DNA from 3 places in the Robertmurraya beringensis genome. Region 2 is predicted to be linked to each of the others. Evidence: a T-box and tRNA genes for the amino acid it is inferred to sense, from the RefSeq annotation. Region 2 holds a T-box; the other regions hold tRNA genes.
The links. The T-box of region 2 lies ahead of leuS (leucine--tRNA ligase). A T-box ahead of a tRNA ligase gene usually reads a tRNA of that ligase, here a tRNA-Leu.
Positions count from the first base shown of each region.

Region 1: it encodes a tRNA-Leu, which carries the amino acid that the T-box ahead of leuS (leucine--tRNA ligase) is inferred to sense. The anticodon was not compared.
Region 3: it encodes a tRNA-Leu, which carries the amino acid that the T-box ahead of leuS (leucine--tRNA ligase) is inferred to sense. The anticodon was not compared.

Region 1 is NZ_JBHLUU010000010.1:81,087-83,328, forward strand. Features, by position in the region: gene cmpA (cortex morphogenetic protein CmpA) at 1-85, opposite strand, end outside; gene ACFFHF_RS02135 (SprT family protein) at 189-650, shown strand; tRNA gene ACFFHF_RS02140 (tRNA-Asn) at 792-867, shown strand; tRNA gene ACFFHF_RS02145 (tRNA-Ser) at 872-962, shown strand; tRNA gene ACFFHF_RS02150 (tRNA-Glu) at 990-1,061, shown strand; tRNA gene ACFFHF_RS02155 (tRNA-Asp) at 1,089-1,164, shown strand; tRNA gene ACFFHF_RS02160 (tRNA-Gln) at 1,171-1,245, shown strand; tRNA gene ACFFHF_RS02165 (tRNA-Lys) at 1,282-1,357, shown strand; tRNA gene ACFFHF_RS02170 (tRNA-Leu) at 1,388-1,472, shown strand; tRNA gene ACFFHF_RS02175 (tRNA-Leu) at 1,534-1,619, shown strand; tRNA gene ACFFHF_RS02180 (tRNA-Arg) at 1,694-1,770, shown strand; tRNA gene ACFFHF_RS02185 (tRNA-Pro) at 1,781-1,857, shown strand; tRNA gene ACFFHF_RS02190 (tRNA-Gly) at 1,879-1,952, shown strand; partial or broken rRNA gene ACFFHF_RS02195 (16S ribosomal RNA) at 2,063-2,242, shown strand, end outside.
Region 2 is NZ_JBHLUU010000009.1:53,929-56,170, forward strand. Features, by position in the region: gene mnhG (monovalent cation/H(+) antiporter subunit G) at 1-229, shown strand, start outside; partial or broken gene ACFFHF_RS01510 (SDR family NAD(P)-dependent oxidoreductase) at 461-716, shown strand; T-box leader at 813-1,031, shown strand; gene leuS (leucine--tRNA ligase) at 1,085-2,242, shown strand, end outside.
Region 3 is NZ_JBHLUU010000100.1:559-2,800, forward strand. Features, by position in the region: tRNA gene ACFFHF_RS13930 (tRNA-Glu) at 8-82, shown strand; tRNA gene ACFFHF_RS13935 (tRNA-Val) at 145-220, shown strand; tRNA gene ACFFHF_RS13940 (tRNA-Met) at 287-360, shown strand; tRNA gene ACFFHF_RS13945 (tRNA-Asp) at 394-469, shown strand; tRNA gene ACFFHF_RS13950 (tRNA-Phe) at 476-551, shown strand; tRNA gene ACFFHF_RS13955 (tRNA-Tyr) at 598-681, shown strand; tRNA gene ACFFHF_RS13960 (tRNA-Trp) at 686-759, shown strand; tRNA gene ACFFHF_RS13965 (tRNA-His) at 773-848, shown strand; tRNA gene ACFFHF_RS13970 (tRNA-Gln) at 890-964, shown strand; tRNA gene ACFFHF_RS13975 (tRNA-Gly) at 968-1,042, shown strand; tRNA gene ACFFHF_RS13980 (tRNA-Cys) at 1,049-1,122, shown strand; tRNA gene ACFFHF_RS13985 (tRNA-Leu) at 1,162-1,250, shown strand; tRNA gene ACFFHF_RS13990 (tRNA-Leu) at 1,321-1,401, shown strand; gene ACFFHF_RS13995 (UPF0175 family protein) at 2,025-2,242, shown strand, end outside.

The DNA of each region.
Region 1 (2,242 bases), on a different contig from region 2:
ACCAACATTGGTTAAGTAGTTTTATTTGATAGGCATTTTTCTCTAAAAATGCTTTCTGCATCTGATTTTGAAACCAAGTAGGCATAGACATACCTCCTAGCACAAATTTCAAGGGGTATATTCAATGTATGCTATAATGGGTTGTCATGTTCATAGAATTTTTGTTTAGTTAGAAGTGAGGTGGGAGTATGGGTGACAATGAGTTACAAAATTTAGTTGAGGAAATTTCCATTCAATTCTTTAACAAGCCATTTCGACATACTGCTTTTTTTAATTCCCGTCTTCGAACAACAGGTGGACGTTATATGTTAAGGTCTCATAACATTGAGATTAATCGAAGTTATCTAGAACAACTGGGGGAACAAGAATTAATCGGCATCATTAAGCATGAATTATGTCATTATCATTTGCATCTAGAGGGAAAAGGCTATCAGCACCGAGATCATGACTTTAAAACCCTTCTTAAAAAAGTGGGTGCACCCCGTTTTTGTTCTACTCTCCCGAACCGCCCTGAAGTTAGAACCCAAAAGACCGTTCGTATATATCAATGCACCGGATGCGCTCAACAATATAATAGAAAAAGAAGGATCAATACTTCAAAGTATGTTTGTGGAAAGTGCCGGGGGAAACTTATTGAAATTCATGTTTGACAGTTGGAGAAAAAGATGTTAAATTATTATTCCGTGACTGACATCGAGCGGGAAAAAGTAATAAAAATTCCCCCTTGACTTTCACAGCTCGTCTCATTATAATGTAAAGAGTCGAGATTACGACATGAACACTTTTCTTATTCCACAGTAGCTCAGTTGGTAGAGCATTCGGCTGTTAACCGAACGGTCACAGGTTCGAGTCCTGTCTGTGGAGCCATTTTGGGGAAGTACTCAAGAGGCTGAAGAGGCGCCCCTGCTAAGGGTGTAGGTCGGGTGACCGGCGCGAGGGTTCAAATCCCTCCTTCTCCGCCAGTAACTTTCATCATCTTTTAAAAATATGGCCCCTTGGTCAAGCGGTTAAGACACCGCCCTTTCACGGCGGTAACACGGGTTCGAATCCCGTAGGGGTCACTTTTAAATTATTATACTATTAATAAAGGTCCCGTGGTGTAGCGGTTAACATGCCTGCCTGTCACGCAGGAGATCGCCGGTTCGATCCCGGTCGGGACCGCCATATTATTGGGCTATAGCCAAGCGGTAAGGCAACGGACTTTGACTCCGTCATGCGTTGGTTCGAATCCAGCTAGCCCAGCCATTTTTTATTTTAAGGCAATTTTATCTTAATTTGTACGAGCCATTAGCTCAGTCGGTAGAGCATCTGACTTTTAATCAGAGGGTCGAAGGTTCGAGTCCTTCATGGCTCACCATGTTTACTAAGTGGTATAGCATAATATTATGCGGGTGTGGCGGAATTGGCAGACGCACTAGACTTAGGATCTAGCGCCGCAAGGCGTGGGGGTTCGACTCCCTTCACCCGCACCATTCATTTCCAGTTGATTGACTGGGAGGATTCATGTATAATAGATACTATCGCTCTTAATGAGCGGTCGTGGCGGAATGGCAGACGCGCTAGGTTGAGGGCCTAGTGGGGGCAACCCCGTGGAGGTTCAAGTCCTCTCGGCCGCACCAAGAAAAAACTACAAAAAATGTTTGACATTAAAATATGGTTATGATATTATGTAAAAGTTGCTTCTTTAAAAAGAGCGCCCGTAGCTCAATTGGATAGAGCGTCTGACTACGGATCAGAAGGTTATGGGTTCGACTCCTTTCGGGCGCGCCATTTTGAATAACGGGGAGTAGCTCAGCTTGGTAGAGCACTTGGTTTGGGACCAAGGGGTCGCAGGTTCGAATCCTGTCTTCCCGACCATTTATAATAAAATAATAATATGCGGGTGTAGTTTAATGGTAAAACCTCAGCCTTCCAAGCTGATGTCGTGAGTTCGATTCTCATCACCCGCTCCAACAAATCAAATTGTTCTTTGAAAACTAAACAAATCATACGTCAACAAAAAATGATTAGTGTTGAAAAATACACTAGCCAACGTTTTATCTTTAAGAGCTAATCTTACTCTTTATTGGAGAGTTTGATCCTGGCTCAGGACGAACGCTGGCGGCGTGCCTAATACATGCAAGTCGAGCGGATCTTTGGGAGCTTGCTCCCAAAGGTTAGCGGCGGACGGGTGAGTAACACGTGGGCAACCTGCCTATGAGACTGGGATAACTCCGGGAAACCGGGGCTAATACCGGATAAT
Region 2 (2,242 bases):
AAGTACAACATTAGGCGTTCTTTTTAGTCTAATTGGAACCTTTCTATTTTTCTTAATGGAAGAAGGATATTTTAGCATCAGATTATTTTTAGGAATCTTTTTTGTATTTCTAACAGCACCCGTTGCTACTCATGTTATTATTCGTTCCGCATATCGTTCGAAAGTTGAGTTGGCAAAAGAAAGTGTGCAGGATGACCTGAAAAGAGTGATGGAGAGCAGTAAATCTTGATTAGTTAATTCTCATTAATCACAATCAGTAATTACTATTCCTAAAGGTACAGAAACACCATTAGCGTCAGAGGGAGCTGAAGTCTACGTAAATGACAAGTTTGGCAATAGTGACGTTACAATAACACAGTGAAGGAGGATCTAGGAATTGGGGAGTTTGAGATTAAAGAGGAGTAGTCACTCATTTGTGGATAACTGATTTTCCAATCTTCTTGCTTACAGACAAACCAACATGTTAACGTCACCATTTACGTTAACAAAGCATGTGTTGCCTCATATGAAAAAACAAGGCTTCGGGAGAATTATTAATATGGCATCTATCAACGGGTCTGCCCTTCCCATTATTTTCTTCTGTGTGAACATTGCTTCGCACTATTATAAACGGCTACCGAATTCCCCTTTTTATATACTTCTTGAAAGCAAGTGATGCGGCAAAAGGGATTACTGGTCAAGCGGTCGTTATTGACGCAGGTTATACAGTTCAATAAAAAAATACACACACTCTACTCCTTATCTTCATATGCTACAAAACACAACTTGCATCGAACTAGAAAATACACTACAATAGCATCATACTTAAATATGTGGTGACCATGATAAGGAGTAGTAGTGAGAAATACCTGAAAGTAGAGAGTTGACGGATGGTGAAAGTCAACCAGGTGTCCATGAACTCGCCTTTGAGTCGCAAGTGTGAAAGAAAGTAATGCTTGCCGTATTCCGCGTTAAGGATAATGAAGCGAGTGACTTGTGCACTAATGTGGGTGGTACCGCGGGAGATTCTACATAATCCTCTCGTCCCTTTTTATAGGGACGGGATTTTTTGCGTTTAAACAAGTATTTTTAGGAGGAATTAAAAGTGAGCTTTAATCATCAAGAAATTGAAAAAAAGTGGCAGAGCTTTTGGGATGCTAACAAGACGTTTCAAACAAGTGAAGAAAAAGGTAAACGCAAATTTTATGCGTTAGATATGTTTCCATATCCATCTGGAGCTGGACTGCACGTAGGGCATCCAGAAGGGTACACAGCAACAGATATTTTATCACGTATGAAGCGTGCGCAAGGTTATAACGTGTTACACCCAATGGGATGGGATGCGTTTGGTCTTCCAGCTGAGCAATACGCATTAGACACGGGGAATGATCCTGCTGAATTTACAGCATTAAATATTGCCACATTTAAGCGCCAAATTAAGGCATTAGGCTTCTCATACGATTGGGATCGCGAAGTGAATACTACTGATCCTGAATATTATAAATGGACACAATGGATTTTCTTAAAATTGTTTGAAAAAGGCCTAGCCTATATTGATGAGGTAGCGGTAAACTGGTGTCCAGCACTTGGAACGGTGTTATCAAATGAAGAAGTTATTGATGGAAAAAGTGAACGTGGTGGTCATCCCGTTGAACGCCGTCCAATGAAGCAGTGGGTATTAAAAATTACTGCGTATGCGGATCGTTTATTAGAGGACTTAGAAGAACTTGACTGGCCAGAGAGTTTAAAGGATATGCAACGCAACTGGATTGGTCGTTCTGAAGGAGCCGAGATTACTTTTAATATTGAAGGTAATGACGGGCAGTTCACGGTCTTTACTACAAGACCTGATACATTATTCGGTGCAACGTATGCGGTATTAGCACCAGAGCATGCATTGGTTGAGAGTATTACGACAGATGACCAGCGTGATGCGGTTCAATCCTATATTGAACAGATCAAAAGTAAGAGTGATTTGGAGCGTACGGATTTAGCGAAAGACAAAACGGGTGTATTTACGGGTGCTTATGCAATTAATCCGGTTAATGGAGCGAAAATGCCAATCTGGATCGCTGATTATGTACTTGTTAGCTATGGAACAGGAGCAATTATGGCGGTACCTGGTCATGATGAGAGAGACTACGAATTTGCTAAGAAATTCGAATTGCCAATTGTGGAAGTAGTTGCAGGTGGAGATGTTTCTAAGGAAGCTTACACAGGTGATGGTGAGCATGTAAACTCTGACTTCTTAAATGGAATGAAC
Region 3 (2,242 bases), on a different contig from region 2:
TTATACTGGCCCCTTGGTCAAGCGGTTAAGACACCGCCCTTTCACGGCGGTAACACGGGTTCGAATCCCGTAGGGGTCACCAAGTTTTTTCACGAAGTGAAAATAACCAAGTTTTTTCGCGAAATGAAAATAACATTCCATTTCGGAGGATTAGCTCAGCTGGGAGAGCACCTGCCTTACAAGCAGGGGGTCGGCGGTTCGATCCCGTCATCCTCCACCAAAAAAAATTCGTGAAGCGAAAAATATTTATCCTTTCACGAAAGTGAAAAACATTTAATATTATTGTCGCGGGGTGGAGCAGTCTGGTAGCTCGTCGGGCTCATAACCCGAAGGTCGCAGGTTCAAATCCTGTCCCCGCAATCTAAATTTTTCAAGGAAACTTGAAAAATTTCTGGTCCCGTGGTGTAGCGGTTAACATGCCTGCCTGTCACGCAGGAGATCGCCGGTTCGATCCCGGTCGGGACCGCCATATTGTGGCTCAGTAGCTCAGTCGGTAGAGCAAAGGACTGAAAATCCTTGTGTCGGCGGTTCGATTCCGTCCTGAGCCACCACTATTCACGAACAATCTCGTTGTATCTGAATATATTAAATTCATATGGAGGGGTAGCGAAGTGGCTAAACGCGGCGGACTGTAAATCCGCTCCCTTGGGTTCGGCGGTTCGAATCCGTCCCCCTCCACCATTTTAGGGGTATAGTTTAAAGGTAGAACGAAGGTCTCCAAAACCTTTGGTGTGGGTTCGATTCCTACTACCCCTGCCAACTTTTAATAATGGCGGTTGTGGCGAAGTGGTTAACGCATCGGATTGTGGTTCCGACATTCGTGGGTTCGATTCCCATCAGTCGCCCCATTTATATAAAAGAATTTTTTGATTATATGAAGTTTAATCAATGGGCTATAGCCAAGCGGTAAGGCATCGCACTTTGACTGCGACATGCGTTGGTTCGAATCCAGCTAGCCCAGCCATTTGCGGAAGTAGTTCAGTGGTAGAATACAACCTTGCCAAGGTTGGGGTCGCGGGTTCGAATCCCGTCTTCCGCTCCAAGTTTTGGCGGCATAGCCAAGTGGTAAGGCAGAGGTCTGCAAAACCTTTACCACCGGTTCGAATCCGGTTGCCGCCTCCAATTATTATATCCATGATTACTATAATATACCTAAGATACGCCGGGGTGGCGGAACTGGCAGACGCACAGGACTTAAAATCCTGCGGTAGGTGACTACCGTACCGGTTCGATTCCGGTCCTCGGCACCAAGGATTTTTACGAAGTAAAATATCCAATGCTTTTTGCGAAGCAAAATAGCTATCCTTACAATTGAATTATGCCGGTGTGGCGGAATTGGCAGACGCGCACGACTCAAAATCGTGTTCCTCTGGAGTGTCGGTTCGACCCCGACCACCGGTATCTTTAGGTGAAAACGAGTTCGTTTTACAAACGATAAAACACTTACAAATGTTGATATATCAATGTTTGTGAGTGTTTTTTGTTTTGTGGAAAGACGGCTGACTAAGGTAGGTTTTTAAATCATTTTACATAAATTTTACACAAGAAAAATTAGTAATGCTTAATAGCGTATGGGTTTTACGAAGGTGATAAAATATAATTAGGTAAGGTTTGAATAACTATTAATGGGCAGTTTTATGAGTGAAAAGTAGGAAACAAGGCCATTTCTGCAAAGGATGTGGGGTTATTCTGTCTAATGAAAAATTTAGCGGTAGAGGTAACCGTGAACATCTTTGTAAAGAGTGTAAAAAAGCAGGTATAGTAAGAAATACTAAGTCAAATTCCAATTATGATCGGGATTTTCATCGTCTATCTAATATAGATAGTATTTTAGTCCAAGCTGAAATCCGACCTGAAATACAATTCGGAGATGTTATTTCAACTAAATGGGTCTTATTTTGAACATGGTTAATTGTTTTTTTTGTAACTTTATGACTTTTACGAATAGATTTCTTTTGTTAGTATTCATTAATTGTTATAATATAATGATAGAAGGAGTTCAAGGGAGGAATGTACCATTGGCTATGGATGAATCAAAAGCAAAAGTTGGAATTAATCCTGAATTCTTACCTTTTCTAAAAGGGGCACATGTAAATTCAATTGATGAAGATGTTAATATATCACTAGCCTTGTATTTGTTTACTGCGAGAAAAATAACACTTGCACGAGCAGCTGAACTGGGTGGTAAAAGCATATCAGATTTTATTCAAATCTTAATTAATCATAATATTCATTGGGCAGA